DNA from 3 places in the Janthinobacterium sp. GW821-FHT03C10 genome. Region 3 is predicted to be linked to each of the others. Evidence: predicted binding sites of a transcription regulator. Region 3 holds the regulator's gene; each other region holds the start of a gene.
What was found. Region 3 encodes FNR, which switches genes on or off when oxygen is low (the NO sensors DNR and NnrR bind a similar motif). Its sites were predicted from a motif close to TTGATNNNNATCAA; they were not measured.
Positions count from the first base shown of each region.

Region 1: the regulator FNR is predicted to act here: its motif matches at 4,437-4,450, upstream of nirK (copper-containing nitrite reductase).
Region 2: the regulator FNR is predicted to act here: its motif matches at 1,194-1,207, upstream of AC07VH_RS15550 (glycine-rich domain-containing protein).

Region 1 is NZ_JBWKUN010000006.1:454,891-465,481, forward strand. Features, by position in the region: gene AC07VH_RS21800 (nitric-oxide reductase large subunit) at 1-2,147, opposite strand, end outside; gene ytfE (iron-sulfur cluster repair protein YtfE) at 2,162-2,839, opposite strand; gene nirK (copper-containing nitrite reductase) at 2,872-4,368, opposite strand; gene norR (nitric oxide reductase transcriptional regulator NorR) at 4,519-6,072, shown strand; gene AC07VH_RS21820 (c-type cytochrome) at 6,087-6,428, opposite strand; gene AC07VH_RS21825 (c-type cytochrome) at 6,440-6,769, opposite strand; gene AC07VH_RS21830 (AAA family ATPase) at 7,003-7,872, shown strand; gene AC07VH_RS21835 (GNAT family N-acetyltransferase) at 7,903-8,532, shown strand; gene AC07VH_RS21840 (vWA domain-containing protein) at 8,526-9,695, shown strand; gene AC07VH_RS21845 (cation:proton antiporter) at 10,009-10,591, shown strand, end outside.
Region 2 is NZ_JBWKUN010000004.1:294,952-305,542, forward strand. Features, by position in the region: gene AC07VH_RS15545 (hypothetical protein) at 37-276, shown strand; gene AC07VH_RS15550 (glycine-rich domain-containing protein) at 364-1,077, opposite strand; gene AC07VH_RS15555 (CHASE domain-containing protein) at 1,263-3,041, opposite strand; gene AC07VH_RS15560 (glutamine--tRNA ligase/YqeY domain fusion protein) at 3,312-5,078, opposite strand; gene AC07VH_RS15565 (DnaJ domain-containing protein) at 5,241-5,534, shown strand; gene AC07VH_RS15570 (hypothetical protein) at 5,743-6,255, shown strand; gene AC07VH_RS15575 (hypothetical protein) at 6,245-7,045, shown strand; gene AC07VH_RS15580 (hypothetical protein) at 7,065-7,937, shown strand; gene AC07VH_RS15585 (LysR family transcriptional regulator) at 8,057-8,959, opposite strand; gene AC07VH_RS15590 (MFS transporter) at 9,063-10,337, shown strand; gene AC07VH_RS15595 (hypothetical protein) at 10,344-10,591, opposite strand, start outside.
Region 3 is NZ_JBWKUN010000005.1:62,491-73,081, reverse strand. Features, by position in the region: gene AC07VH_RS17415 (response regulator) at 1-2,247, opposite strand, end outside; gene fnr (fumarate/nitrate reduction transcriptional regulator Fnr) at 2,487-3,245, shown strand; gene AC07VH_RS17405 (FixH family protein) at 3,372-3,896, opposite strand; gene ccoG (cytochrome c oxidase accessory protein CcoG) at 3,951-5,333, opposite strand; gene ccoP (cytochrome-c oxidase, cbb3-type subunit III) at 5,338-6,258, opposite strand; gene AC07VH_RS17390 (cbb3-type cytochrome oxidase subunit 3) at 6,251-6,454, opposite strand; gene ccoO (cytochrome-c oxidase, cbb3-type subunit II) at 6,456-7,070, opposite strand; gene ccoN (cytochrome-c oxidase, cbb3-type subunit I) at 7,086-8,513, opposite strand; gene AC07VH_RS17375 (T6SS effector phospholipase Tle3 domain-containing protein) at 8,760-9,266, shown strand; gene AC07VH_RS17370 (T6SS effector phospholipase Tle3 domain-containing protein) at 9,205-10,591, shown strand, end outside.

The DNA.
Region 1 (10,591 bases), on a different contig from region 3:
CGCAGGTTCTGCAACAAAGGCTGCTGCATGAAGCCTTCGCTGCGCGCATACCACAGGCCTTCCGTCACGCTGGCGTGGAACTGGATAATGCCAATCGGCAACAAGCTGGTAAAGATCATCAGCGCCAGGCCCCCGTTCAAGCCCCAGAACGCCCACTTCATCAACGCAGGGCTGAAGCGGTAGTCGGGCCGCAGGTAACGCAGCACCAGCAAGGTAAAGCCCAGCGCCAGGAAGCCGTACACGCCGAACAGCGCCGCATGCGCATGCACGGGAGTCGTGTTCAAGCCCTGGATGTAGTACAAGGCCACGGGCGGATTGATCATGAAGCCCAGCACGCCCGCGCCCAGCATGTTCCAGAAGGCGACGGCGACAAAGCACATCAGGGGCCAGCGCAATTGATCCATCCACGGCGCGCGCTCCTTCAGGCGCCAGTTTTCCCACGCTTCGTGGCCCAAGACGATCAGCGGCACCACTTCCAGCGCACTGAAGCTCGCGCCGATGGCCATCACGGGCGTGGTGGTGCCGGCAAAGTACAGGTGGTGGAAGGTGCCGGGTATGCCGCCGAGCATGAACAGCGAGGCCGACGCCAGGCTGGCCGTCGTGGCCATGCGCACCGACACCAGGCCCAGGGTCGAGAAGATGAAGGCCAGCGCCGTGGTGGCGAAGACTTCAAAGAAGCCTTCCACCCACAGGTGCACCACCCACCAGCGCCAGTACTCCATCACCGATAAATGCGTGCGCTCGCCGTAGAACAGGCCGGCGCCGTAGAACAGGCCGATGGCGCCCACGGACGCGGTCAAGAGCGCCAGCAGGTTCCTGTCGCCGCCTGGCTGGCGCAGGGCCGGCACGACGCCGCGCAGCATCAGCACGAGCCACAGCAGGATGCCGACGAATTTACCGATCTGCCACAGGCGTCCCAGGTCCACATATTCATAGCCCTGGTGGCCAAGCCAGAAATTCCATTCGGGCGGCATGACTTGCGCGATGGCCAGGTAATTGCCGATGAAGGAGCCGACGACCACCGCGACCAGCGCCCAGAACAGCACGTCGACGCCCAGGCGCTGCCACCTGGGGTCCTTGCCGCCATTGATCAGGGGTGCCAGGAACAGGCCGGCGGCCAGGAAGCCCGTGGCGATCCAGAACAGCGCCGCCTGGATATGCCAGGTGCGCGTGAGCGCATACGGGAACCAGCGCGACACGTCGATGCCGTAGAACTGCTGCCCCTCCACCGTGTAGTGCGCCGTAAAGCCGCCGATGAAGACCTGGAAGATGAACAGCGCCACCACCAGGAACAGATATTTTCCCAGTCCCCGCTGCGAAGGCGTCAGCGCGAAAGTGGTGAGCGGATCGCGCGGACCGGCGGCCGGCAGCGCTTCGTCGTGGTCGCGCAAGAAGGCCCAGCCCCAGACGAGGAAGCCCACGCCGGCCAGCAGCACCACCACGCTGGCGACCGACCAGACGAGGTTTTCGCCGCTGGGCTGGTTGCCGATCAGCGGTTCGTGCGGCCAGTTGTTCGTATAGGTCACTTTCTGGCCCGGACGTTCGGTGGCGGCGGCCCACGCCGTCCAGAAGAAGAACTGCGTCATCTGCGCGCGCCGCGCGGCGCTGGGCAGGGTGTTTTCCTTCATGGCGAAATGCTCGCGGCTGGCGTGCAGCGCAGGCGCGTCGGAGAACAGCTGGTCGTAATAGTGCGCCGTGCTGGCGATGGCTTGCACGCGGCGCGCCGACAGATGCAGCACTTGTTCTTCATCGACCCGGTTGGCGCGGTATTCCAGCTTGAGCGCTTCGCGCAGCGCCGCCTGCGCGGGGCCGTCGAGCGCCGCGTACGCCTTGCCATGCTGCTCTTGCGCGGCCAGTTCCAGCCAGGCCGTCAGTTCGCGGTGCAGCCAGTCGGCCGTCCAGTCGGGCGCCTGATAGGCGCCGTGGCCCCAGATGGAGCCCAGCTGCATGCCGCCCACGGATTGCCAGGCCGTCTGGCCGTCGAGGATGCCCTCGCGGTCGAACAGCTGCCGGCCATCCTGCGCCAGCACTTGCGCGGGAATGGGCGGCGCCTGGCGATACACTTCCGTGCCGTAGTAGCCGAGCAGCGAAAACGTCACGATCAGCACACCGATCAGGGTGAACCAGAGTTTTTTGTAGGGACCCATGGGTCTTTCCTTTGTCAGTGCACCACGGCCGGCGCAAAGCGCTCGAACAGGATATTGTTTTCAGTATGGATGTGCGCCATCAGATCCTCGCGGAAGGTGCGCAAGCCCGTGTACAGCGCGCGCCAGGTGGTGCAGGCGCCGCCAGGTGCGGTGATATCGTTCGTCATCGCCTCCATGGCGCGCAAGGCCACGCCATGGTCGTCGTGCTCCATGCGCATCACGTTGATAGGCGCACCGGCGCGGGGACCCTGGCCGCGCACGATCATGGGGAACAGCACGTCTTCCTCCTTGCGCATATGGCTTTCCAGTTCCTGCGCCATGGCCGACAGATGTTCCACCAGCCCGTGCGGACAGTCGGCGCGGTCGCCATGCACCTGCTCGACCTTGCGCGCCAGGCGTATCAGCTCGGGCAGCTGCTCGCGGTGCACGGCGTGGTAGCGCGCCAGGATGTGTTCCACCAGCTCGGTGGCCGGAGCGTCCTGCCAGTCACGCGCGCCGCTGGCGTCAATCCGTCCGGCCAGCACTTGCAGTTCCTTGACGATGGGCGCCGCGTCCACGCCGGCCGCTTCGGCCGCGGCGCGCAGGGTCTTGTTGCCGCCGCAGCAGAAATCGAGGCGGTGCGCATCGAACAGGCGCGTGGCGCCGGGGATGCGGCGGGCCAGCTGGCCCAGGGATAGGTCGATCATTTCCATAGCAGTTCCTTGATGATGAATGGGGGGTTGTTTTATTGGACGGCGCCCGCGTGGTAGACGCCGGGCACGGCTTCGCCCGTCACTTCCAGCACGCCCACGGCGCCCTTGCCGGCACGCGACAGCGCATGGTCGACCAGCAGATAGCTGCCAGGATGCTGTACCTTGAGTTCGACGATGGTCGCGCCGCCCGGTGCGACGAGCGTGGTTTGTACGTCGTGTTTCGGGCTGCTGATCGAGCCTTCGCTGTACACCTTGTCGAAGATCTCGCCGATGATGTGGAACGATGAAATCTTGTTCGGGCCGCCGACGCCGAAATAGATGCGCACGGTCTCGCCGACTTTGGCCTGCAATTTGTGCGTCTTGCTCAGGGCGCCCACTTCGCCGTTGAAAACGTAGTAGTCGGGCAGCTCATTGGCCATTTTTTCCAGGTTCGGTTCCTGGTGCACGGGTGCGCCGTGCGGACGGCCCGTGTACATCTCGCCCTGCATCACGTAATACTCGCGGTCGACCTTCGACAAACCGCCTTCCGGTTCGACCAGGATCATGCCGTACATGCCGGCCGCGATATGCTGCGGCACCAGCGGCGTGGCGCAGTGGTAGACGAACAGGCCCGGATTGAGCGCCTTGAAGGTCACCGTCTTTTCCTGCCCCGGCGCCACCTGCGTGTGCTGTCCGCCGCCATGGCCGCCCGTCACGGCGTGCAGGTCGATCGAGTGGATCATCTTGCTGTCCTTGGCGTTGAACAGGGTCAGTTCCACCGTGTCGCCCACCTTCGCGCGCAGCATCGGGCCCGGCACTTGGCGGTTGAAGGTCCAATACGTAAAACTGGTGCCGTCATCGAGCTTGCCCGGCAGTTCCACCGTCTCCATGCGGTATTTCAGCGTTTGCGGCGCGCGCGCGCCGATGGCGGAAGGCACCTGCGCAGGATTGGCGGCCACGCTGACGGCCGATGGATCGGGGCCGCGCATCGGCGACGGCGCGGGCGTGTACAGGGCCAGCGCGGCGGCCTGGCTCGATTCGCCGGCTGCGCTGCCGGCACCGGCGGCCTTCGGTGTCCCGGCTTCGGCCAGCGAGGCGCCGGCGACTTCCAGCTTGCCTTCCATACCGATCTGGCGGTGGCCGGGAATCGAGCAGTAATAGGTGAACGTGCCGGCGCGCGCGACCTTGAAGCGCACGGTGGTGCTGCCGCTATTGGCGCTGAACTTGCTTGATGCCACATTGAGTTCCGGGATCAGCAGGTCGTGCTCGGCGCCTTCGCCGCTTTTCAGCACGAGTTCGACCGTGTCGCCCACCTTGGCCGCCAGCACGGGGTTGACCTGGCCCTTGGCATCGATGAACACCATCTTGCCGTCGACGATATTGGTTTGCAGTTCATAGCGCTTGACCACGGCGGCGGCAGAGGGTTGGCTGACAGCGGCCGCAGTGGCGGCGGCGCTGGCCGGCAGGCTCGCCTGGGCTTGCACGGACAGGGGCATGGCCAGTACGCAGACGGCGGCGGCAATGGCGCGGAGGGAGGGAGTCGTTTTCATCAGGCTTTCCTTGGTCTTGTATGCCGGTTCGGCCCCCTTACCTAGGCAAACGGCATGCCAGGAAAAACTTGTTTTAAATCAACGATTTGAAAAATGCACGGTCGATATGACCCTTTTCAAGCGTGGTCCGTTGTACCCTGCATGGTACTTATGACCACCACCGCCATCCACCTGCTCTTGCTCACCGACCTGGTCGCCGACCTGCCCGTGGCCGTGCGCCTGCAGCGCCTGGTGGGCAGCCTGCGCGCGCACTTCGGCTGCGAGGCCGTGGCCTTGCTCAAGCTCGATGGCGAGCACCTGCGCCCCGTGGCGATGGCCGGCCTGGCCAGCGACGCGCTGGGACGCCGCTTCGCCGTCGCCGGCCATCCGCGCCTGGCCGCCATCCTGCAGCGGCGCGGCGTGCTGTGCTTCCATCACGACAGTTCCCTGCCCGATCCCTACGACGGCCTGATCGCCGAGCGGGCCGGCGAACCGCTGCCCGTGCACGACTGCATGGGCATGGCGCTGGACCTGGAAGGCGAACGCTGGGGCGTGATCACGCTCGACGCGCTGCGGGTGGGCACCTTCGATACGCAGGCGCAGCGCGACCTGGGCGAGCTGGCCTGCGCCATCGAGGCGGCCGTGCGCGTCACGCGCCTGGAGACGGAAATCCGCGCCCTGCGCCTGTCGGGCGGCGCCATGCTGGCCGATGCGCAGGCGCCGCGCGAAGAACACGACTTCGTCGGCCAGAGCAGCGCCATCACGCATTTGCTGCACGAATTGCAGGTGGTCGCCGATTCCGAGCTGCCCGTGCTGCTGCTGGGAGAGACGGGCGTCGGCAAGGAATTGTGCGCGCACCGCCTGCACCGGCTGTCGCGCCGCGCCGGCAAGCCATTGATCCACGTCAATTGCGCGGCCTTGCCGGAATCGCTGGCCGAGAGCGAATTGTTCGGCCATGTGCGCGGCGCGTTTTCCGGCGCCGTCAGCGACCGGCCCGGCCGTTTCGAGGCGGCCGAAGGGGGCACCCTGTTTCTCGATGAAGTGGGGGAGTTGCCGCTGTCGATACAGGCCAAGCTGCTGCGCACCTTGCAAAATGGCGAAATCCAGCGCCTGGGCGCGGACCGGCCGCGCCGGGTCAACGTGCGCGTGATCGCCGCCACCAACCGCAGCCTGCGCGAACATGTGCGCGACGGCTCGTTCCGCGCCGATCTGTACCACCGTTTATCCGTGTATCCCGTGCCGATTCCGCCGCTGCGCGAGCGGGGCAACGACGTGCTGCTGCTGGCGGGCGGTTTCCTGGAACTGAACCGCGCGCGCCTCGGCTTGCGCAGCCTGCGCCTGTCGGCCGCGGCGGAAAACGCCCTGTGCCACTACCGCTGGCCGGGCAACGTGCGCGAACTGGAACATGTGATCAGCCGGGCCGCGCTGAAAGCCGTGATCCGCGGCGCGGACCGCAAGGACATCGTGACCCTGGAAACGGATATGCTCGACCTCGATGCGCTGGAAGCGCCGGCCGGCGCGGACGCGCTGCCGCCGGCGCCGGCCGCGTGCGGCACGCCGGCGGCGCCGCTGTCCATGCATCAGATCGTGGAAGCGAGCCAGCGCCAGGCCATCCGGCAAGCGCTGGTGCTGCATCAGGATAACTGGGCCGCCGCCGCGCGGCAGCTGGGACTCGACGCCAGCAATCTGCATAAACTTGCTCGCCGGGTGGGGCTGAAAGCCTGAGCCGGCGTTACCGCTCAGCGATGAGTGACCAGGCTGCTCGGCAAGCTGTGCAGGTAGGCGGCCAGGTCCTTGATGTCCTGGTTGCTCAGCGGTTTCACCTGGCCCGTCATGATGGCGTTGTTGCGGCCGTTGGCCTTGTCGCCCCGTTTATACGCCGTCAAGGCGTGTTCCAGGTAATCCCTGTGCTGGCCCGCCAGTTTCGGGTACGACGGGTCGATGGGCGAACCGTAATCCTTGCCGTGGCAGGTGGCGCAGCTGTATTTTTCGGCCAGGGCCTTGCCCGTGTTGATATTGCCGGCGGCGCTGGCGGAAAACGAGACGGTGGCGCAAACGAGGGCGGCGAGTAGTGTTTTCATCGGGCTGGTCCTCAGTTCGGCTTGGCTTGTTGCGCATAGTACGCGGCGACATCGGCGATATCCTGGTCGGACAGGCTGCTGGCGATGCCCTTCATGCTGGGGTGCTTGCGGTCGCCCTTCTTGTAGGCTTGCAGCGCATTCTCGATATATTTTGCCGGCTGGCCGCCGATCATCGGCACCTGGAACACTTCGGGGAAGGTTGCCTTGTAACCGGGGATGCCGTGGCAGCCGATACACATTTCCACCTTGGCAGGGGCTGCCTTGGCGTTTCCTACAATGTCAGCCGCTGTGACGGCATTTGCTATGCCGGCAAGCACGAGAAGTGCAAATATTTTTTTCATAGTGGCAATGTGAACAAAGGTAATCGGAGAAACGCCAGAGCTGGTTTTTATTGATTTTATGTGTTGACAATTAAGGTTGACAATTAATCTGCTGCTTGCCGATTCTAGCCAAGATATTCTTGCAAGTCCACCTATAAAACCCGCATTGTAGGCAGGCAGGCACAGGCCGTCCGCGTGGCAGCGCGCCACAGTTCTGTTTATACTCACCATTTCCCTACTTTGGCAGACCGCTCATGCAAGCACAGCACACCCAGCAAGGCCAACGCTTCGAAGGTTCCGACAGCTATGTCGCCACCGCCGACCTGAAACTGGCCGTGAATGCGGCGCTGACCCTGCAACGCCCGCTGCTGATCAAGGGCGAGCCGGGCACGGGCAAGACCATGCTGGCCGAGGAAGTGGCCGCCGCGCTGAACATGCCGCTGATGCAATGGCATATCAAATCGACCACCAAGGCGCAGCAGGGCCTGTACGAATACGACGCCGTGTCGCGCCTGCGCGATTCGCAGCTGGGCGACGAGCGCGTGCGCGACATCCAGAACTACATCGTCAAGGGCGTGCTGTGGCAGGCATTCACGGCGCCCGAACCGGTGGTGCTCCTGATCGACGAGATCGACAAGGCCGACATCGAATTCCCGAACGACCTGCTGCGCGAACTGGACCGCATGGAATTCTATGTCTACGAGACGCGTGAAATGGTCACGGCGCGCCACCGCCCGCTCGTCATCATCACCTCGAACAACGAGAAGGAATTGCCGGACGCCTTCCTGCGCCGCTGCTTCTTCCATTACATCAAATTCCCCGACAAGGACACGATGGAGCAGATCGTCGCCGTCCACTACCCGCAGCTGAAACAGGAATTGCTGGCGCAGGCGCTGCAAACCTTCTATGAGGTGCGCGACGTGCCGGGCCTGAAGAAAAAGCCGTCGACGTCGGAATTTCTCGACTGGCTCAAGCTCCTGCTGGCCGAGGATATCCCCGTTGACGCGCTGCGCAGCAAGGACAACAAGGCCGTCGTGCCGCCGCTGCACGGCGCGCTGCTGAAAAACGAGCAGGACGTGCACCTGTTCGAGCGCCTGATGTTCATGTCGCGCACCAACCGCTAAGGAGCGCCGGTGAACGATATCAGCCCGGACATGGTCTTCGTCCCTCTGGAACTGCACGGCATCCGCCTCGAGGCACTGGCGCCGCACCACGCGCCCGGCCTGCGCGCGGCGGCCATGGATGGCGAACTGTGGAATCTACGCGTCACCTCCGTGCCCGAGCCGGACCAGGTGGACCAGTACATTTTCAAGGGCATCGAGATGCGCCCTTCGCGCTTCGCCTTTGCCGTCATCGACGCGGCCAGCGGCGAGGTGCTCGGCACCACCAGCTATCACGACGTGGTGCCGGCCATCGGACGCCTGGAAATCGGCTACACCTGGTATGCGAAGCGCTGCCAGCGCAGCCACGTCAACACCACCTGCAAATTGCTGCTGCTGGCGCACGCCTTCGACACGCTCGGCTGCGCGCTGGTGGGTCTGCGCACCGATAATTTCAACCACGCCTCGCAGGCGGCCATCGAGCGCCTGGGCGCGAAAAAGGATGGCGTGCTGCGCCACCATGCGCTGCGCCGCGACGGCACCGTGCGCGACACGGTCATGTACAGCATCACGCGCGGCGAGTGGCCGGAAATTGCCGCCCACTTGCGCTACAAGCTGGCGCAGCGCCCCATCGCCGCACTGCCCCGCGCGGGAGACGCAGGGACAGAGGAAGCGCCATGCTGATCGATTTCTTCTTCACGCTCAAGGATGCGAAGATTCCCGTCTCGATCAAGGAATTTCTGACGCTTCTGGAGGCGCTGCAAAAGAACGTCATCGACGCCTCGATGGACGATTTCTACTATCTGGCGCGTTTGACCCTGGTCAAGGATGAGGCCCATTTCGACAAGTTCGACCGCGCCTTTGCCCAGTACTTCAAGGGCGTCAACGCGGCTTTCGACACGAACGCGGCGATTCCCCTCGACTGGCTGCTCAAACGCATGCAGCGCGAGCTGTCCGAAGAGCAGAAGGCGCAACTGGAGAAATTCGGCTACGACAAGCTGATGGACCGCCTGAACGAGCTGCTGAAGGAGCAGAAGGAGCGCCACGAGGGCGGCAGCAAGTGGATTGGCACGGGCGGCACCTCGCCGTTCGGCAATGGCGGCACGAACCCGGAAGGCATCCGCATCGGCGGCAAGGGCGGCAACCGCACGGCCGTGAAGGTGTGGGAAGCGCGCAGCTACAAGGATTACGACGGCGAGCGCGAACTGGGCACGCGCAACATCAAGGTGGCGCTGCGCCGCCTGCGCAAGTTCGCGCGCGAAGGCGCGGAAGATGAGCTGGCGCTCGACGCCACCATCGCCGCCACGGCGAACAACGCGGGCTACCTGGACATCAGGATGCGGCCCGAGCGCAAGAACCGCATCAAGGTGCTGATGCTGCTCGATGTGGGCGGCAGCATGGACGACCATATCGAGCGCACCGAGGAACTGTTTTCGGCGGCGAAGACGGAATTCAAGAACATGGAGTTCTTTTACTTCCATAACTGCGTCTACGACTATCTGTGGAAGAACAACCGGCGCCGCAACGCCGAGCGCTTCCCCACCTGGGACGTGCTGCGCAAATACCCGCCCGACACCAAGCTGATTTTCGTCGGCGACGCCACCATGAGCCCCTACGAAATCCTGCAGCCGGGCGGCAGCGTGGAATACAACAACGAGGAAGCGGGATCGGCGTGGCTGGCGCGCTTTACCCAGGCGTTCCCGAAATTCATCTGGCTCAATCCCGAAGCGGAAGGGTTATGGCAATACCGCCAGTCGATCGGCGTGATGCGGCAGTTGATGAACAACCGCATGTTCCCCCTGTCGATCGACGGGCTGGAACGGGGCATGCGTCTGCTCAGTAAATAAAAGCACGCAACAAAAAGTCCATGGCGGCAGGAGGCCGCCATGCCGTACACTGCGACACGGCACTACCGTGCGGAGCATCTCCGCCGCGGGCGGGTAGCATACGCCGATACCAGCCCTGCCCTACCCTGCTGCATCCCGTGCGCAGCCGCCATGACCGCGACACTGTTCGATTGCGCACATCGTGCGCGCCTTCTGCTCCGGTAGAATCGGCGCATCGCTCTGCGCAAACCATGCACCACCGCTGCACCACGACCTTGCCGCGCCAGCCCCCGTGCTGCCGGCCGGTGCCAGCGCCATTTTCAAAGGAATGAGCATGCAAAGTCTGATCTCGATCGCCGCCGACCTGTCCTGGCCGTTTGCCATTACCCTGGCCTGGGTAGTGGGCGAATTCGGCCACCGCTGGACGGGCCTGCCGCGCATCAGTTTTTACGGCGTGATCGGTTTCGTCCTCGCGCAGACGCAGGTAGGCATCCTGCCGCAGACGGACGCCGGCCCCATGCTGGTGCTGGCCGACGTGGCCTTCGGCCTGATCCTGTTCGAGGTGGGCTACCGCATCAACCTGCGCTGGCTGAAGAACAATCCGTGGATCGCCGTCACGGGCCTGGTCGAATCCCTGCTGACCTTTGCCGTCGTCTACTTCATCGGCATCGAATTCGGCAGCACCTCGATGACGGCGCTGCTGCTCGCATCGCTGGCCATGTCCACCTCGCCGGCCACCATCATGCGCGTCATCAACGAGGAACGCAGCTCGGGCCAGGTCACGGAACGCATCGTCCACCTCACCGCCCTCAATTGCGTGCTGGCCGTCTTCACGTTCAACATCATCGTCGGCTTCTGGATGTTCCAAAGTTCCACCGACCTGATCGAGGCGAGCAGCAGCAGCGCCGCCGTGCTGG
Region 2 (10,591 bases), on a different contig from region 3:
TTTTTGCACTAATACAACAAGTACGGATTTTTGATCATGTCTCTCAAACAAATTACCTCTTTGCCTACCTACAACCCGAATCGCGTCCTCGATGCGATCATCGACAAGCTGCAGCTGAAAAATGATGCCGCCTTGTCGCGAGCTCTGGAAGTGGCGCCACCTGTTATCAGCAAGATTCGTCACAACACCTTGCCGATCGGCGCCACGATCCTCATCCGCATGCATGAAATCAGCGATTTCAGCATCCGTGAACTGCGCGAGTTGATGGCTGCCTAAGAGCGCCTGACAGACGGCAAACTGAGAGGTGCCGTCTGGGTAAGTCAGGCTTGCCGCGTGCGGCAGCCACATCTGTTTTCCGCTTTTCTATTGCGGGTCGCGGTTCAGTACCGGACGATCGACATAGAAACGCCCCATCTCCAGGCCGGTCGTGGACGACTTGACCACCGCAGCGGCCAGTGTGGCAGGCGCGCTGGAAAATGCGGTGCTGGCAGCGCCCGTCGCGCGGCCCGAATATGCCGTCGCCTGCACGGCCGCACTGGAAAACGCCGTCTGCACGGCCCGGCCCGAGTAGGCGGTGGCCTGTACCGCGGCGCTGGAAAATGCTGTTTGTACCGCCCGTCCCGAATACGCCGCCTGTACCGCCCGTCCCGAATACGCCGCCTGTACGGCACGCCCCGAATACGCCGTTTCCGCGCGGATATAATCTTCCCCGAACGTTTGCTCATACAGCTGTTTCATGCGCTCGCCCACGCGATGGTGCGCCGCTTCGTCGTCTTCGCCGCGCAGGCCGATGTACGGGAAATGATGCAGGAAGTAGCCGAAGACCTGTTCGCAGTCGGCCGCATATTTCAGGGTGTCGAGGATGTGGTAGTGCCAGAAGGTATCGACGTCCATCAGCGGCGCCGTTTCTTCTTCCGGAAACTGTTTCATCAGGATCAGGAAGCGGCGGTATTCGAATTCCACCGCATTCGCCTTCTCCAGACTCCATCCTTCGCCTGACTCCCGGTGCATCAGCTTGACCTTGATCGCGTCCAAATTCAAATCGGCAATTGCCTTGAAACTGTCGTTCGTATCCATGAATGTCCTTTTGTAAAGAGCGTTGTGGGAAATACGGTAAAACAAGGGAAAGCGCTGGGTATATACTCCTGGCAAGTAGTCGATGAATGCCTGGCCCATGGTGGGCAGGGGTTTAGTTGTTCTACATCAATATTGCATCTAATTACGAAATATGCAAGCTGAGCTTGCTTCATGCGGTCCGCCTGTCAGGCGCTGGTCCGGCTGTCTTCCTGGTAGGGAAACGCGGTGGCGTCCGCGCCCAGCGGTACGCTGACGTGCACGCTCATGCCGGCGCCGGGGCTGCTTTCGATGTAGAAAGTGCCTCCCAGCAACTTGATACGTTCCTCGATCCCCACCAGGCCAAACGAGCCCAGCTTGTTGCGCCCGTCGATGGCCGCGCCCACGCCGTTGTCGCTGATGCTCATCGACACCGTATCGCGGCACTTTTCCAGCTTGACCTGCACGCGGCTGGCGTTGGCATGCTGGGAAATATTGCTCAGTGACTCTTGCAGGATGCGGAACAGTGCCGTCGCGCACTGGTCGCTCAGGCAAATGTCGTCATGGCTTTCGCTCACTTCGCAAGCGATGCCCGTGCGCTGGCGAAATTGCGCCACCTGCCATTCGACGGCCGCATTCACGCCCAGGTCCAGCACGGTAGGGCGCAGGTCGTTGATGATTTGCCGCACGCTCTTGATGGTGGCGTCGATCTGTTCCAGGGTTGAGCGGGCGCGGGCGTTCAGGCGCGGGTGGCGGCGCTGCGTGCGCGAGGCCAGCATGTCGGCATCGATGCGCAGCACCAGCAGGTTCTGTCCCAGGTCGTCGTGGATTTCGCGCGCGATGCGCTTGCGCTCTTCTTCCTTGATCTGGTCGGCATGGGCCGCCAGGCGGCGCAGTTTCTGGTGCGACAGCTGCAGGCGGATCTGGCTGGCGCGCAACTCCTCCGTCATGCCCGTCGCCATCTGGATGGCGCGCCGGCGCGACGACGCCAGCGTGTGGAACAGGATGTACAGCAGCATGGTGCTGGCAAAGCCGATCAGCAGGGCCAGCCACGGCAAAAAGGCGTCGAAGCGCGTATACAGGTCGCTCTTGCGCACGCTGAACAGCGCTTGCCACATGCGGCCATTATGTTCGATCAGCATCGTGCTGCTCAGATAGCGGCCCGAGTTGCCTGGCAGCCACCATGGCGCGTGCATGCCCGCCGTCGTGCTGTCGAAAATGGGGCGCATGTCGTGCGGCAGTTGCAGCGGCGCGCGCGCCTGCGGGCCGATATCGAACAAGGTCAGGCGCACGTTGCGTACCGGCATGTCGGCCAGCGCGCTGCGCATCATCGTCACCAGGTCGTAGCCGATGCCGACGGAACCCTGGTAAGCCGCGCGCCTTTGCTCCACCGTGTCGATCGGCATGCCGAAGCGGTACACGGGCAGGCGCATGGCCATGCCCGTCATCTGCGGCCGCCCTTCCATGGGCACGGGCACGCCGGAATTGCTGATCTGCCCGGAATCGCGCGACTGCGCCAGCGCTTCGGCGATCAGGGGGCGCTCGGCGATGTCATAACCATACTTTTCCGGGGCGCTGGCAACCGGCTCGATGTACACCAGCACGGAATACTGGGCGCGCGGGGCGGGCGGATGGATGGCGAACGCCGGATAGCCGTCGCGCCCGGGCGGATAGTCGCGCCGCATGGCCGCTTCGAAGGCGCTGCGCTGCGACTCGTCGAGTTCCTGGCTGTAATTGAGGTTCATCACGCCCGGATAGTTGTGCTGCAAGGCGATGTTTTCCACGTAGCGGTGGAATTGGTCGCGGCTCACGTGTTCGTTGGCGCGGAACAGGCTGGCCGTGCCGCGCAGCAGGTTGGCATACGAGCGGACGCGCGATTCGATATTTTTCTGGGTATTGCGCGCCAGATTGTCGAACAGGTCGCTGGCATCGTTCTCGACCGACAGCGCGGCGGCCATGTAGAACAGCAGGCCCACCATCATCGACATCGCAAAGCCAAGCAGCCAGAGCGGCCTTTTTTCAGCAGATAAGGGGTGTTCGCCAGCAGTAGAAGACATCGCCATCCACATCAGGAATAGGAATCGGGTGCCGCCTCGGTGGCGGTGGCTAGACTGAGTTGTACAAGCACTATCGACATTGTAAATTGCTCAACAGGTGCATAATATACAAAACTATCGTGATTATAGTCAACAGGCAATATTTTTCTCTGAAACGAAAAAAAACCGCCGCAGCGGTTTTTTCGTGAGTGGTCCGGCGCCTTATTTGGCAGGCTGCCAGCTGTCTTTCAGGGTGACGATGCGGTTGAAGACGGGCTTGCCCGGCTGGCTGTCGACGCGGTCGGCCGCGAAGTAGCCGTGGCGCTCGAACTGGAAGCGCTGTTCCGGCTGGGCCAGTTCCGCGCCCGGTTCCAGCCACGCCTGCACCACTTCCTTGGCCAGCGGATTCAGGGCCAGCTTGAAGTCCTTGCCGCCCGCGTCCGGCTGCGGGTCCGTAAACAGGCGGTCGTACAGGCGTACTTCGGCGGCAATCGCCGTCGGCGCGCTGACCCAGTGCATATTGCCCTTGACCTTGTAGTTGGCGCTGCCTTCCGTGCCCGACTTGCTGTCCGGGAAATAGTTGCAATGCACGGCGATGACCTTGCCGTCCGCATCCTTGTCAAAGCCCGTGCACTCGATCACGTAGCCGTAGCGCAGGCGAACCTTGCTGCCCGGCTTGTCGTCGATCGGCGGATACAGGCGGAAATAGCCCTTGTTCGGCACTTCCATGAAGTCGTCTTCCTCGATCCACAGCTCGCGCGAGATGGGGAAGGTGCGCAAGCCGCGCTCGGGGAAGTGCGGATGCACGGGTGCCGTGCATTCCACGCTCTCGCCTGCGGGGAAGTTGTCGATGATCAATTTCAACGGGCGCAGCACGGCCACCGTGCGCGGCGCCTTCGGGTCCAGGTCTTCGCGCAAACAGCCTTCGAGCACGCTGTAGTCGATCCAGCCGTCGGATTTCGTCACGCCCGTGCGTTCGCACATCAATTGGATCGCTTCCGGCGTGTAGCCGCGGCGGCGCATGCCCACCAGGGTCGGCATGCGGGGGTCGTCCCAGCCGTCGACGATTTTTTCTTCCACCAGCTGGCGCAGCTTGCGCTTGCTGGTGACGATGTAGGTCAGGTTCAGGCGCGAGAATTCGAACTGGTGCGGCACCGGTTGCTGGAAGAAGCCGCCGGCGGCCAGGGTTTCCAGCAGCCAGTCGTAGAACGGGCGGTGGTCCTGGAATTCCAGCGTGCAGATCGAATGCGTGATGTTTTCCAGCGCGTCCGAGATCGGGTGCGTGTAGTCGTACATCGGATAGATGCACCAGGCGTCGCCCGTGCGGTGGTGGTGCGCGTGGCGGATGCGGTAGATGGCCGGGTCGCGCAAGTTCATGTTCGGCGAACTCATGGCATCTTCGCTCATCTTCGCGCGCAGGATGTGTTCGCCATCCTTGAACTGGCCCGCCTTCATGGCGCGGAACAGGGCCAGCGATTCGTCGCGCGGACGGTCGCGGAAAGGCGAATTCTTGCCGGCCTGGCCGAAATTGCCCCGGTTGGCGGCCATGTCTTCGGCGCTCTGGCTGTCCACGTAGGCAAAGCCGGCCGTGATCAGGTATTCGGCCATCGCGTACAGCTGGTCGAAATAGTCGCTGGCGTAGTGCAGGTGGCTCTGGCCATCGGCATGTTTCGGTTCCCAGTCAAAGCCCAGCCATTTCACGCTGTCCATGATGGTGTCGACGTATTCCTGCTCTTCCTTGGCCGGATTGGTGTCGTCGAAGCGCAGGTTGCACTGGCCGGCGTAATCGCGCGCCAGGCCGAAGTTGACGCAGATCGACTTGGCGTGGCCCACGTGCAGATAGCCGTTCGGCTCCGGCGGGAAACGCGTGATCACCTGGGGCAGGCCGGGACGCACGTGGGCGCCGGCAGCCAGGTCGGCTTCGATGATGTTACGCAAGAAATTGGGCGCCAGCGCTGGCGCGGCGGTATTCGGTTTATCGTTGCTCATTGATCAATGCGGAAGAGTGACAGTAAAAAGCATTTTACCGTACCGCAAGCGCTTTATAAGCACGTATTTGGCCCCATTTCCCAGCATGCAAGCGACGCGGGCGCCGTTCTATAGGATAATTCGCCTTTAATTAGCAAACAAAACGTGACCCCGGAGCCATTTATGGAAAATTTGTATAACGTCCTCGGTGTCGCGCCCAATGCCAGCGACGATGAAATCAAGAAAGTTTACCGTTCGCTGGCCATGCGCTTCCACCCCGACCGCAACCAGGCCCCCGGCGCCGAGGCGCGCTTCAAGAGCGTCACCAAGGCGTATGAAATCCTGGCCGACCCGGCCAAGCGCGCCGAATACGACCAGAGCGTGAACCACCGCATCATCATCGATCCGGAAGCGGAAGCCTATGCCCTGTGGTGCGGCGTGTTCCGCCTTCACGGCACGGTCCTTCCTGCGGACTGAGGGCGTCTCACATAACCTACTGCGCGTCGTGATTTGCGGCCTGCGATGCTCACCGTACTAAAGTACGGTTGCGCTTCTTAGCCACAACTCACTGCCGCTCGCTACGGTTCTGTGAGACGCGGTACAGTTGGGATGATTTAAAAAACAACAAACAATGGTGCTTTTGCCTTTATGTAAAAGTACCAAGCATCACATTGGAAAGCACAGCATGAGAAGAGTACACCCTGAATTCGCGTACCAGTCGCGCGAGCTGGAAGGCCAGATCGAAGGCATCCTCGGCGACCCGCCGAACCGCAAGAACTACAAGAGCATGGTCGACGCGCTGGTCGGCGAGTACGCCAGCGGCGGCGGCATCGAAGACGTGAATATGCTGGCCTTCGCGCTGGTCGACCACATCACCTTCAGCGACCCGAAAGGCTTGCTGGCCGAAAGCGAAGACTACGAGTTCGGCGACCCGGCCCGCGTGTTTTCCATGGCTGCCTGCGCCGCGCCGGAAGCGGCGAAGATGTACGCCGCCATCGAAGAGAGCTTCCCCGACCTGGCGCGCCAGGCCATCATCACGGCCTTCCTGCACAAGAATCCGCGCCTGTGGGACGACGACGACCAGTCGCTCGACCAGCTGGCCGCCAATGACGACGGCGACGACGAGATTGATGAAGACGAAGCCACCGACGATTTCGCCCAGATGTTTGACCAGGATGGAGATGACCATGGCCGATAACAAGGATCAAAATGCGGATCAAAAAAGCAATCTGCCCGCGCTGACGAAGCAGGTCACGGAATTGGTGCTGTCCGGTTCGCTGGGCCACGCCGAGCAGGCGTTTGCCGATGCGGCCGACCAGTACGGTGATCTTGCCGTGGTGGAAGTGCTGAGCGCCATCCCGCCGCAAGTGACGGCCCTGCACCTGGCCGGCTTCGACGGCGGCAAGATGTCGCTGGCGACCCTGCTGGTGCCGCCCAAGGCCTGGGCCGACAGCCTGGCCTTCATCGCCGCCACCTGGAGCGACGACCAGATCGAGGACGATCCGGAGCGCATCGCCGAGTCGCTGTTCGCGCATATCCACGGCGTGGTGTTTTCCACCGACGACGCAGAGCGCCGCCGCGAGCTGCTGCTGGAAGCATCCGCCACCGACTGGGGCGCCACGGCGTTCGCCATTTTGTTTTCGATGGCGCCGAAGGAAATCCTCGAAGTGGCGGGCGAGATCGTCATCAAGGGACCGTACGTGACGGGCGTGACCTCGTCCGACAACGACGTCGTGCCGCTGGCCATCGAGCTGGCGCAAGCGAATGAAGACGGCTGGGACCGCTCGCTGTTTGAGCTGTTCCCCGACTTCCGCCACAGCGCCGACCTGGCCGACGCGGAATACTCGGACGACCCGGACGAAGAACCGACCATGTTGCAGCGCAGTACCAAGGAATTGCTGTACCGCCTGCGCAAGCAAGTGCCGAGCACGCGCAGCGCGCCGCGTTCCAGCACGCGCCGCAGCCTGGGCACGGGCATCTTCTCGTAATGAAAGCAGGGAATCACTAATGCTGCCAGCAATTGTTGTAGAGAATCTTCCGCGCCTGGTGCGCGCCATCAAGCTGTTGCCGGGTGACCCGCGCGAGGATGCGGCGCTGAACCTGGCCGACGAATTGACGGGCATCACGGCCATGGTGGCCGAGAAGTTCACGAATGAACGCACGGCCGACGGCATCCAGAAGGCGCTGTACCTGACGGTGGGCGGCGTGTCCTTGGGCCTGGAGCAGGCCGTCACGCATGAGGGCGATCAGGCCGCGCTCGACTTCCTCGTCGAGCACGGCGCCGAGCACGCGTTCCAGGTGGGTTTTCGCCTGATCAAGGACCTGTCGCAGCTGCCGGAAGACGCCCTCGTCGGCGAATACGACCAGGACCCCGTCTACCTTGCACGCCGTTTGCGCGAGCTGTTCATCGATATTTGCCAGGCCGACCCGAACCAGAACTGGGCCGGCTATGAAAAGTATGCGTTGCAGTTGCAACAGCGCAAGGAAGTGCAAGCCGTCGTGCGCCTGGCCGGCTGGCTGCGCCGCCACCACGACAACGGCCCCGTCAGCGACAGCGACTTGAATGCCGAGGGCGTCATCGCGCTGGCCATCATTTTCGCCATCGAAGGCGGCGGGCGCATCGTTGCGCGCACGGGGCAAAAGGAGTTCGAGCGTTTCGTGCGTTCCGTGCGCAAGAACAAGCCGGACTTCGAGGAAGGCTGGGCCGCCCTGGTGGCCAAGGTGCCCGTGCAGCATCACCCCGTGCTGCTCGACCGCATCGCCGCCTACCGCCGCAGCTGCACCGTGGTGCAGAAAATCCTCACGCGGGCCAGCATGAAGAGCTTGTTCGAGGACCTGGAAAACTACGCGGGTTCCGAGCTGGACGCGGATTATTCGTGATCGCTGGTGTCGGATTACGCCCTCCGGGCCTCGGCGGCCCCGCTAAGCCGACCTACGATGGCGTGTTCCGTAGGTCGGCTTAGCTGCGGCACAGCCGCAGCGTAAGCCGACACGCCGGCCTACGCTCCCCCTTCCAGCGCCGCTTCCTCGGCCAGCTTGACGAATGCCGCTACCAGCGGCGACGTCTCTTCTTCCCGTTGTGCAAGTAATAAACTGGTGCTCGCCTGCGGGTCGGCGATGGGGCGGTAGCACACGCCATCCATGCGGATACGGTCGAACGAGGCGGGCAGCACGGAAATGCCGCAGCCGGCCGCCACCAGGCCGATGATGGTCGACGCCTCGCCCGCTTCCTGCGCCACCTGGGGCACGAAGCCGGCCGCCTTGCACAGGCGGAAGATCTGCGGATAAATCCCCGTGCCCGCATCCCTGGGATACATGACAAAGCCTTCGCCCGCCATGTCGGCAATGGCGATGCTGTCCTTGGCCGCCAGCGCGTGGGCGACGGGCAGCACGAGGAACAGCGGGTCCTGGCGCAATTCCGTCAGACGGATGTCGTCCGGATACGTCGTTTCCGGCGGGCGCACGAAACCCAGGTCCATCGTCCGGCCCGAGATCGCTTCCAGCTGATGCAAGGTCGCCATTTCGTGCAAGGTCAAGGTGACGTGGGGAAACTGCTGGCGGTAGCGGTTGATGACGGTCGCGAAATACGGCGTGAACGGCGTGGAAAAGGTAAAGCCGATGCGCAACTCTCCCGCTTCGCCCCGCTGGGCCCGCCGCGCCGTCACGGCCGCCTGTTCCGACAGGGCCAGGATGCGCCGCGCATCGTCGAGAAACAACGCACCCGCTTGCGTCAGCCGCACGGAGCGCTTGTTGCGCTCGAACAACTGCGCACCGAGTTCCCTTTCCAGCGCCTGGATTTGCTGGCTCAGCGGCGGCTGGCCGATGTGCAGGCGTTCGGCCGCGCGCGTGAAGTGCAGCTCTTCGGCAACGGCGACAAAGTAACGCAGGTGGCGCAGTTCCATGTCAGTAATCGTTTTAAAGTATGAGTTGGGCCTTGAATATATATTGGACGATATGAGTTGGCAATCCTAAGATGAAGACTCGCTTCCTTTCCGAAACACGGCCATGTCTGATTCATCGCTCGCTTTTGCCCCCGCCACCCCTTCCGCCATTCCGGTTTCCGCTCCCGCTCCCCGCACGGCCATCGCCAAGGGATCCATCGAGTTCAAGCGCAGCAACCGCGCCCTGTTCTTCGGCGGCTTTTCCACCTTCAGCTTGCTGTACTGCATCCAGCCCCTGTTCCCGCTGCTGTCGCAGCAGTTTCATCTGACGCCCGCGCAAAGCAGCTGGTCGCTGTCCGTGTCCAGCGGCTTGCTGGCCATCTCCTTGGTGCTGCTGAGCGCCGTCTCGGACCGGGTGGGACGCAAGCCGCTGATGGTGGCGTCGATGTTTTCCGCCGCGATATTGACGATCTTGTCCGCCTTCGCCCAGGATTACGCGCAACTGCTGGCCATCCGCGCCGCGCTGGGCATCGCCTTGGGCGGCATGCCGGCCGTGGCCATGGCTTACCTGGGCGAGGAAATCGAGGGGCCGTCGCTGGGACTGTCGATGGGGCTATATATCGCCGGCAGCGCGTTCGGCGGTATGTCGGGGCGCTTGATCGCTTCCATGCTCAGCGATTTCCTCTCGTGGCGCTGGGCCCTGGGCGTGCTGGGCGTGGCCGGCGTGCTGGCGGCGGCGGAATTCTGGCGCAGCCTGCCCGCGTCGAAGAACTTCGTGCCCAGTACCAAGGGTTGGAACGCCTTGCCGCATGCCATCAAGCAGCATTTTTCGGATAAGGGCTTGCCGTGGCTGTTTTGCCTGGCGTTTCTGCTGATGGGCTGTTTCGTCAGCCTGTATAACTACATCGGCTACCGTTTGCTGGCCGCGCCGTTCAGCTTGCGCCAGAGTACGGTCGGCTTGCTGGCCTTTCTGTATCTGATCGGCATCTTCAGCTCCGTCTGGGCGGGCCGCCTGGTGGACCGGCTGGGCCGGCGGGGCGTGCTGTGGATCATGCTGTCGGTGATGCTGTCTGGCATTGTATTGACCCTGTTCGACTCGCTGCCGCTGATCGTCTTCGGCATGGCGCTGGCCACCTTCGGCTTCTTTGCCTCGCATTCGATCGCCAGCAGCTGGGTCAGCCGCCGCGCCCGCGCACCGCAGGCGCTGGCCTCGGCCTTCTATCTGCTGTTCTATTACCTGGGTTCCAGCCTGATCGGTTCCGCCTCGGGCATGATGTGGGGCTTCGACGGCTGGACGGGCGTCATCATCATGCTGGGACTGTGCCTGGGCGGCGGCGTGCTGATCGCCCTGCGCCTGCGTCACTTGCAGCCGCTGGGCGCGCGCGAAGCGGTGGGCTGAGCCCGGCTATTTGGGGCAGTTGCCGATCATCGTTTCCCCCTGCTTGCCCGCGCGCGTGGTCACGCACAAGGTGCCCAGCGCGCTGGTGATTTTATACGTGCGGCTGCCCCTGGCCTCATTCGCGCCCACCTCCTCGATTTTCGACGCCTCGTACCATTTCGGCGGCACGGCCGCGTAGGCCTCGGCAAACCCTTGCTGCATGCGTTTGAAGCCCGTGTCCTCCAGTTTTTGTTCTCCCCGCTGGGGGAATTCCT
Region 3 (10,591 bases):
CAGCGCCTGGTGCAGGGCATCGAACAGGCTCGAGCCCGTGATCGGTTTCATCAGCACGACGTCGGCCTCGGCCGCGCTGGAGATTTCCTCCAGGTGGTTGCGGGCGAAGGCGTTGACCATCACCACGATGGGCTGGCGCTGGCCGGCGGCCGCCTGGCGGATGGCCTTGGCCGTGGCCAGGCCGTCCATCACGGGCATGTGCCAGTCGGCCAGCACCACGTCGTACGGTTGCTGCTGCGCCAGGCGTTCGCGGTACAGTTCGATGGCGGCAAAGCCGGAGTCCACTTCGTCGGCCAGCCAGCCCCATGCCTCGATCAGCTTGACGATCAGTTCGCGCGTGGTGCGGTTGTCGTCGGCCACCAGCAGGCGCAGCTGGCCCAGGGTGGGCGTGCGCCGCGTTTCGGCCGGCTGCGCCAGCATGTCGAACGGCACGCTGAACCAGAAGCGGCTGCCCTTGCCTTCGCTGCTGGCGACGGCGATGTCGCCGCCCATCATGTGGATCAGCTGTTTGCTGATGGCCAGGCCCAGGCCCGTGCCGCCGAAGCGCCGCGTGATGCTCTGGTCGCCCTGCGAAAACGCGGCAAACAGCTGCTGTTGCTGCAGTTCCGTCATGCCGATGCCCGTGTCGCGCACTTCGAAGCGTAGCCAGGCGCGCCCGTTCTCTTTCTCGGCCAGGCTGACGGCCACCACCACTTCGCCGCTCTCGGTAAACTTGATGGCGTTGCCGGCCAGGTTGACGAGGATTTGCTGCAGCCGCTGGGCGTCGCCCACGAGGCGGCGCGGCACATCGGGCTCGACGGCAATCGCCAGTTCCAGCTCCTTTTCGCCCGCATTCATGGTCATCGTCGTGGCCAGCGTGTTCATGACCTCGTCGAGGTCGAATTCGACGGGCGACAATTCCATGCGGCGCGCCTCGATCTTCGAATAATCGAGCACGTCGTTGAGGATGCCCAGCAGCGACTGGCCCGCCACGCGCACCATGGTCAGATACTTGCGCTGTTCCGTATCGAGCTTGGTATTGCCCAGCAAATACACCATGCCCAGCACGGCATTGAGGGGCGTGCGGATTTCATGGCTCATGTTGGCCACGAAATCGCTCTTCGCGCGGTTGGCCGCCTCGGCCCGGTCGCGCTCCTGTTCCAGCTCCGCCGCGCGCGATTCGAGTTCCTGCTGCAGCCGGTCGCGTTCGCTCATCAGGCCGTTGAAGGCTTCCGTCAGCTCGCCGATCTCGTCGCGCTGCTGCACGGGAACGGGGGTGAAACGGCTGCCGCTGGTGCGCAGCGCCTGCAGGGTGTCGCGCAGGCGCACCAGGGGCGACAGCAGGCGTACGGTGACCCAGCCCAGCACGGCTGCGGCCAGCAGCGAGGCGAGGATGCTCCACAGCACCAGCCGGTACAGCACGCCGTCGAACGGTTCGAAGGCGTCGTCGAGGGGCAGCGAGGCGGCCAGCAGCCAGTTCACCGATTTCAGGCGCTTGAAGCTGTTGACGGCCGTGATGCCGCGGCTGTTGGTGCTGACCATGCTGCCTTCGCCATCGTCCTTCAGCAGCTGAGTGGTCGTCAGGTTGGCGTTCGGCAGGCGCGGCTGCAGCAAACGGCTGGTATCGGGGTGCAGCACGTAGCGCGGCACGGCGCCGCGCGTGAGGATGAAGTAATAGCCGCTCTTGCCGATCTTTTCCGAGCGCAAACGCCCCAGCAGGTTGTCCTTGTACAGGCGCAGCACGCCGATCACCACGCCGGCCACCTGGCCGTCGGCGGCCAGCACGGGCGCCACCATCTGCACGATGGGCATGCCGCTCGATTTGCCCAGCATCGGCTCGGTGATCATGGGCTGGCGCGTGCGCAGCACGGTCTGGAAATACTCGCGCTCGGCGACGTTGATGCCGGCGCGCCCCGCCACTTCCGGCATGTCGGCCACGACGGCGCCGTGCGCGTCGAGCACCAGCACGTCGTCGAACAGCACCAGCATCGAGCGGCGCGAATAGTATTCGCGCAACTGGGCGGGCTGGGCGATCAGTTCCGGCGGCTGCTGCCGGGCCGTCAGGGTGACGATCTGCAGCAGCATCCCCAGCTTGTCGTCGAGCTCGGCGGCGGTGCGGCTGATCAGGGACGACTGCTGGCTCAGCAGTACCCGGGTGAAATCGTCGCGCATGTGCTGCACCTGGATCATGGTGACCAGCGCGATCATGGCGATCGAGGTCAGGCTGGTGGCCAGCGCGACTTTTGCTTTGATGCCGAGAGGCTTCATGATTTCCTTTTCAGTACCGGGCGGCACAGGCGGCAAATAATGCTGTCAGGAATTTTCCTATCAATACCCCAGCTTGGCAAGCGCCGCCACGCAAATTGCCCTCTCCGCATGGGCTTTTGACGATGTTGCCATATAATTAAAGGCGGGACGTCGTTTATTCGGTGAAATTGCGGTGAAATTGGCACACGGCAACCCTGTATGCAGTAAACTTGTTGTTGCATTTTCTAAAAGGTACCGACATGACTGAAGCGCTACTCACTCCAACCTTGCCCACAGTGACCGTGGAAGCGTTGCGTGCGCGATGCTCGACCTGCAGCATGCATCAATTGTGCCTGCCGATGGGCCTCGATGTGGGCGACATGGACAGGCTGGACCAGATCATCGGCCGCCGCCGCAAGATCGTGCGCGGCGCCTCGCTGTTCCGCATCGGCGACTCGTTCCAGAACCTGTACGCGATCCGCCTGGGCCACTTCAAGACCTACCAGATCAATCCGGGCGGCGAAGAGCAGGTGACGGGTTTCCAGATGGCTGGCGAACTGCTGGGCATGGACGCCATCAGCGCCGACCGCCACCACTGTAATGCGGTGGCCCTGGAAGACAGCGAAGTGTGTGAAATCCCGTTTTCCAGCCTGGAACAATTGCTGGGCAACATGCCGACCCTGCTGCGCCATTTCCACCGCATGATGAGCCAGGAAATCACGCGCGAGCAAAGCGTGATGCTGTTGCTGGGCAATATGCAGGCGACGCAGCGCTTTGCCGCCTTCATCGTCAACCTGGCGTCGCGCTATGAAGCGCGCGGCTATTCGAGCAGTAAATTCCAGTTGCGCATGTCGCGCGAGGAAATCGGCAACTACCTGGGCCTGACCATCGAAAGCGTCAGCCGTTTATTGTCGAAATTCAAGAAGGAAGGCTGGCTGCGCGTCTCCAACCGAGAGATCGAGATCCTGCAGCCGGCGAAATTGAAGGCCATTACGGCCGGCACGGACGTCTGCAAATAACAGCACCGTCAAAACCTACTGCGCGTCGCGCTTTGCGGCCTGCGATGCTCGCTGTGCTCTAGCACAGCTGCGCTTCTCAGCCACAAATCACTGCCGCTCGCTACGGTTTTTTCCCGGCGCTGTACGTTATAGCTCTTCATCCGCGTGCAGCGCGATGCTGCGTTGTAGCGGCCAGGTCCAGATACCGGACAGGCGCCACTCGCGCTTGTCATTTTCCACCAGCACCTGCCAGCGGCTGCGTTCGAGCATCGGCAGCGCCACGGAAAAATTGCCGGCCGCATCGGGCTGCACCAGCAGCTTGATATCCTTTTCCGGCAGGGTCGCATGCGCCAGGTGCAGCAGCAAAGGCCTCTGGTACGCCTTGCCGAAGCTGTGCACGGAACCGCTCAGGCGCGCTGCGGCGACGTCATACGCCAGGGTCGTATCCATGGCCAGGTCGCTGGCGATCGTGTCGCGCTTCAAATCCTGGTTGATGGCCTTGCCCTGCTTGTAATAGTCGCCCACCACCAGCGCATCGGGTTGTGTAAACGCGATATAACCCATGAAGCTGCCGACGACCACGGACAGGCCGGGACCGATCATCAGCAGCCATGGCCAGCGGTGCTTGTACCACGGGGCAACGGGGGCTTGCAGTTTCAGACTGTCGGACATGCTATTTCTCCTGTGTAAATGGCCGGCCCCCATGCGGGGACCGGCCTTCCTGCATTAGCGCGGCACGATGAAGACCGCGCTTTCGCGCACGTGCAGCGACGGGTCGTCCAGCGAGTGCAATTCGATTGCAATCTTGTTCGAACCCTTCTCGCCGACGCCGTGCGGCACGCGCAGGCGGATCGGCCAGCCCAGCGTTTCCGTCGGCTGCAACGTCACTTCCTCGCGTGTCAGCAAGGTCAGGCCCGGCAAGCCGGATGCGCTGATTTTGAAATGCTGGCTTTGCTCGGAGGTGTTCATGATCTGCAGGCGGTAGACGTTTTCGATCATGCCGTCTTCCACTTCGCGTCCCATCGAACCGCGGTCGCGGATCACGTCCATTTTCAGCGGCGTGCGCAGGGCCAGCGAAGTACACACGGCGATGATGATCAGGGCCAGGATGGAAGTGTAGATCAGCACGCGCGGGCGCATGGCGCGCTGGCGGATCTGCTTCGAATTGAAGTTGTTTTCCATCGCATGGTCGGTGCTGTAGCGTATCAGGCCACGCGGCCGTTCGACCTTGTCCATCACGGTATTGCAGGCATCGACGCAGGCGGCGCAGCCGATGCATTCATACTGCAGGCCGTTGCGGATATCGATGCCGGTCGGACACACCTGCACGCACAGGGTGCAGTCGATGCAGTCGCCCAGCTTGTCGTTGTTGCCAGCCTTCTTGCTCATGGCGCCGCGTGGTTCGCCGCGCTTGGCATCGTAGGTGATGATCAGCGTGTCCTGGTCGAACATGGCGCTCTGGAAGCGCGCGTAGGGGCACATGTATTTGCACACCTGCTCGCGCAGCCAGCCTGCGTTGCCGTAGGTTGCCAGGCTGTAGAACAAGACCCAGAACCATTCCCAGGGACCGAAATTGAGGGTGGTCACCTCGCGCGCCAGTTCCTTGATCGGCGTGAAGTAGCCGACAAAGGTAAAGCCCGTCCACAGGGCGATGGCGCCCCAGACCAGGTGCTTGGCCGTCTTCTTGAATGCCTTGCGCACGGAGGGACCCTGCCTGTCGAGGGCCATGCGCGCGCTGCGCGTGCCCTCGATGCGGCGTTCGACCCACAGGAAGATTTCCGTGTATACCGTTTGCGGGCAAGAAAAGCCGCACCATACCCGCCCGGCAATGGCCGTGACGAGGAACAACAAATACGCACAGATGATCAGCAGGGCCGCCAGATAGATGAAATCCTGGGGCCACAGCACGACGCCGAAAATGTAGAACTTGCGCGTGGTCAAATCGAACAGCAGGGCTTGCCTGCCATTCCAGGTCAACCACGGCAAGCCGTAGAACGCGAGCTGGGTAAGCCATACGCATACCCATCGCCAGGTAGCGTAGCGTCCTTTGGCCTCGCGAGGGTAGATTTGCTCGCGGGCCGCATACATCTTGATGACTTGAGGTTCCATTACATCATTTCACGGGCGTCTGGGGATTCGACAGGCTCCAGACATACGCCGACAGCACGTGTACCTTGGATTCGCCGAGGAAATCGCTGAAGGCCGGCATGGTGTTGCTGCGTCCCTTGCGCACGGTTTCCATGATGGTATCGGCGCTGCCGCCGTACAGCCACACCTTGTCCGTCAGGTTAGGCGCACCGAGCATCTGGTTGCCCTTCGCATCGGCGCCGTGACAGGCCATGCAGGCGCCAAACTTGGCCTTGCCCAACACGGACTTGACGGGGTCCGAGGTGGAACCGGACAGGCTCAGCACGTAATGGGCCACGTTCTCGACATCCTTTTCGGAGCCCAGCGCGGCGCCCATCGGCGGCATCTGCCCATTGCGGCCGTGCATGATGGTGGTCTTGATGATGTCGGGTTCGCCGCCATACAGCCAGTCCTTGTCCGTCAGGTTGGGGAAGCCCTTGTTGCCGCGCGCATCCGAACCGTGGCATTGCGCGCAGTAGGTCAGGAACAAACGCTGGCCGATGGCTTGCGCCTGCGGATCGGCCGCCACCGTCTTCAAGTCCTGGCTCAGGTACTTGTTGAACAGGGGACCGTAGTCGGCTTCCGCCTTCTTCAGCTCTTCCTCGTACTGGCCCGTCGATTTCCAGCCCAGGCTGCCGGCGTAGTTGCCCAGGCCCGGATACAGGAACAGGTAGGCCAGCGCGAAGACGATGGTGATGTAGAACAGCCACATCCACCAGCGCGGCATCGGCGTATTGAGTTCCTTCAAGTCCTCGTCCCACACGTGGCCCGTGGTGCCGTCGGCGGGGGCGCCGGCGGCCACTTTCACTTTCGACTGGGAGTACAGCAGCACGCCGCAGCCGATGATGCCCAGCAGGGACAGCACGATGACATAGATATTCCAGAAGCCATTGGTAAAGTCAGCCATGGTTGCGCTCCTTCGCCAGGTTCATTTCGGCCTCGGCCGGATAGTCGAGCGCGTCGTCGGCGAACGGCAGGCGCGCCGCCGCGTCGAAGTCGCTGTTGCTGCGGCTGAACGTCCACCACAGGATGCCCACGAACGTCGTAAAGGAAACCACCGTCATGACGCTGCTGGCGCTGTCAAACAGGTTTTCGATTGCCATGCTAATTCCTTGTTTTGATTAATGTACCGAGGCCTTGCAGATAGGCGACCAGGGCGTCTTCTTCCGTCTTGTCCTGCAGCTGCGCGGGGCCGGCGGCGATTTCCGCATCGCTGTACGGCTGGCCCAGGCGTTGCAGGGCGCGCATCTTCGGCATGATGTCGTCAGGCACCAGCTTGGTCTTCGCCAGCCAGGGGTAGGCCGGCATGTTCGACTCGGGCACCACGTCGCGCGGGTTGTTCAAGTGCGTGCGGTGCCATTCGTCGCTGTAGCGGGCGCCCACGCGGGCCAGGTCGGGACCCGTGCGCTTGGAACCCCACTGGAACGGACGGTCGTAGACGAACTCGCCGGCGACCGAATAGTGGCCATAGCGTTCCGTTTCCGCGCGCAGCGGACGCACCATCTGCGAATGGCAGTTGTAGCAGCCTTCGCGCACGTAGATGTCGCGGCCCGCCAGGCGCAGCGGCGAATACGGCTTCAGGCCGGCGACGGGCTCCGTCGTGCTCTTCTGGAAGAACAGGGGAACGATCTCGACGGCGCCGCCGATGCTGATCACCACCGTGACCAGGGCGATCAGCAGCCAGGGGTTTCTCTCAATCCATGCATGTGAAAATTTCATTTGCTTTTGCTCCTATCAGGCGTGCGCCGCGTTCAGTTCCGGAATGCGGGCGACGGGGAGTTTGCTGCCGCGCAAGGTCATCCAGGTGTTGTAGCCCATGATGCACATACCCGACAGGTACAGCAGGCCACCGGCCACGCGCACCACGTAGTACGGATACGTCGCTTTCACGCTCTCGACAAAGGTGTAGGTCAGGGTGCCGTCCGGATTGACCGCGCGCCACATCAGGCCTTGCATCACGCCGGCGATCCACATTGCCGCGATGTACAGCACGATGCCGATGGTGGCTACCCAGAAGTGCACGTCGACCAGGCGCGTGCTGTGCATCTGCGTGCGGCCCGCCAGGCGCGGCAGCAGGTAGTAGATCGAACCCATGGTGATGAAGCCCACCCAGCCCAGGGCGCCCGCATGCACGTGGGCAACGGTCCAGTCGGTGTAGTGCGACAGCGAGTTGATGGTCTTGATCGACATCATCGGACCTTCGAAGGTGGCGATGCCGTAGAACGACAGCGAGACGATCATGAATTTCAGGATCGGGTCGGTGCGCAGCTTGTGCCAGGCGCCCGACAGGGTCATGATGCCGTTGATCATGCCGCCCCAGCTTGGTGCCAGCAGGACCAGCGAGAAGACCATGCCGATCGATTGCGTCCAGTCAGGCAAGGCCGTGTAGTGCAGGTGATGCGGGCCCGCCCACATGTAGGTGAAGATCAGCGCCCAGAAGTGGACGATCGACAAACGGTACGAGTACACGGGGCGCTCGGCCTGTTTCGGGATGAAGTAGTAGACCATGCCCAGGTAGCCGGCGGTCAGGATGAAGCCCACCGCGTTATGGCCGTACCACCACTGGATCATGGCGTCCTGCACGCCCGCATACGCGGAATACGACTTGGTGAACGAGGCAGGCATGACGGCGCCATTGACCACGTGCAAGATCGTCACGGCCAGGATGTAGGCGCCGAAGAACCAGTTGGCCACGTAGATGTGCTTGACCTTGCGCTTGATCAGGGTGCCGAAGAAGACGATGGCGTAGGCGATCCAGACGACGGCGATGAGGATGGCGATAGGCCATTCCAGCTCGGCGTATTCCTTGCCGCGGGTCAGGCCCATGGGCAGGCTGACGACCGCGCACAGGATCACGGCTTGCCAGCCCCAGAAGGTGAAGGCGGCCAGCTTGTCGGAAAACAGGCGCACCTGGCAGGTGCGTTGCACCACGTAGTACGAGGTGGCGAACAGGCCGCAGATGCCGAAGGCGAAAATCACCGCATTCGTGTGCAGCGGACGCAGACGCCCGTATGTCAGCCATGGTATGTCGAGGTTCAGGGCAGGCCAGGCCAGCTGAGCGGCGATGATAACGCCAACCAGCATGCCGATGATGCCCCATACCACAGTAGCGACCGCGAATTGCTTCACGATCTTGTAGTTATAGTTCAGCGATTGATCCACAAAGACTCTCCCTGGAATTACTATTTATGATGGTGGCCAGAGAGTAAGTGTTTGACCGCGAAAAAACTTTGATGTGGATCAAAATTCCCCGGATGAAATAAGCGTAGCGAACTGGCATCGAAATAAAGTGATATTCCGGTCAAAAAAGCCATGCAAGATCCCTGCAACAGCTGGCTTGACATGGCGTAAAACGTGCATGGAAGCAATGACTTACAGTGGCTTGTCCAGACACGCCCAAGGCCCGCCATGGAAGACCCCGAACGCCGCGACCCGTTTGATGCCCAGGTGGACCTGGTCGTCGGCAAGGCCGAGGGCACGACCCTGTTCAGTCACTGCCTGCTCGATTGCCTGCAGCAGATGCCTTCGCCGGGCATCGTCATCTTCGTGCATGGCGTCAATTCCGACGGCGAGTGGTACGGCGCGGCCGAAGCCGGCTTGTGCCAAGGCCTGAACACGCGCATGAAGCGCTGCGACGAGCACATGGCGCATGCCACGGCGCAGGCGGGGCAGCTGACGCCGGTGGGCTATCGGAGCGAACTGAGCGATGACGGCTATGTCGATCCCGACTACACGGCTGCCACCTTCATCGGGCCGCCAGCGCATTTCTCGCCCGTGATCCAGTTCCGCTGGGGCGACAAGGCCAGCGACAGGGAATTGCAGCAATATGGCGATTCGGTCTACCTGAACGAACATGCTGGTTTGTCACAGCCAGGGCAATATGGTGGGCATGGCGGCCGCATTTCTGGGCAATAAGATGGCCAAGGTGCAGGATGCGGCAGGCAAAAGCGGGCGCTGCGTGGCCGATACCTATGTCTTGTGCAACCCGCCCTACAGCCTGTTGCGCAGAAACGATACGGAAGGCTGGCTGCAGGGGCAGGTCAGGGATGTCGATGGCAATGTGGGCCGGCAGAGCGGCGAGGCGCGCCGCAAGACCCTGGCGGCGTTTTTCGACATCGTGCGCGGCCAGGCCACGGAGCCGCCCATGTCTGCCGCGCTGGCGGACATGGCCGCCAACGTGCGCCATGATTTCACCCTGGACAAGGACAGGGCCGCCTATGCCTGCGGCCCGCAGCCCACGACGCGCGGTCGCGTCACCCTGTATTGCAATCCGCACGACCAGGTGATTTCCGCCACGCCCATCCAGGGCATGGGCTGGTTGGGTCTGAGCGCCGAAGAGATCAAGGCCACGCGCGGCGCCGGCGTGTTTACTCAGCGCGTGTTTGCGCAAGGCTTTCCCGTTGGCCAGCACGGCGATTATGACTATTGGAGCAATCACTATCGCCAGCCCGCGCGGGGCAGCGCCGATTTCTGGCATCCCCGTTCGCCGATTTCCAGATACGACCCGGACAAGGGCATGCGCGCCAGTACCAGCGCGGCCGGAAAGGCGGGGACCGTGCGCACGGCCTCCGCCATGTCGGCCCTCATGAAGATGCTGAAGACGCCCATCAATGCCGTGCCGCCGGACGACTGGCGCATCCCCGTGACGGCGCCCGCCTTGCCGGAAGTGTTTACACCGCAGGCCGTGCGCTTTGGCGTACCTAGTCCGCAGTTCGACCAGAATCTCGATCCGCCCGGCACGCATCGCCATGCGGGCAAGGCACGTCAGAAAGGCGAGCCGTATGCCGATACAAGCGTGGGCGGCACGCCGCAGGGCGACCGCAATACCGAGGCGGCACTGCGCTACGAAGACCATGCCCGCCTGCGCATGAAGGCCCGCCGCGGGAAGCTCGACGGCCTTGACGGCAAGGCGATGATGGAAGACGACCTGTCCACGGCCACGCCGGAATATTTGCAATGGCGCAAGCAGGAAATCCAGGGGCAACTGGCGGCCACCTGCGACACGCATGCGACCGACCACTCCACCATCCTGAGCAATCCCCGGCATGCGGAAATGGCGCTGGCGTATGACGTGGCGATTGCGGTGTGTCATATCGGTGAGGAGGCGATGCGGGAATTGAGAGTGATTGCGGATTGGCGATTGTTGAAGGAGTTGGAAAAAAAGGGTAATTCAAACAGAATTTTTCTTGAATATTTCAAGCTTGGTTTGTTTAAAAAAAAGCCGTTATTGGAGTGGGTTC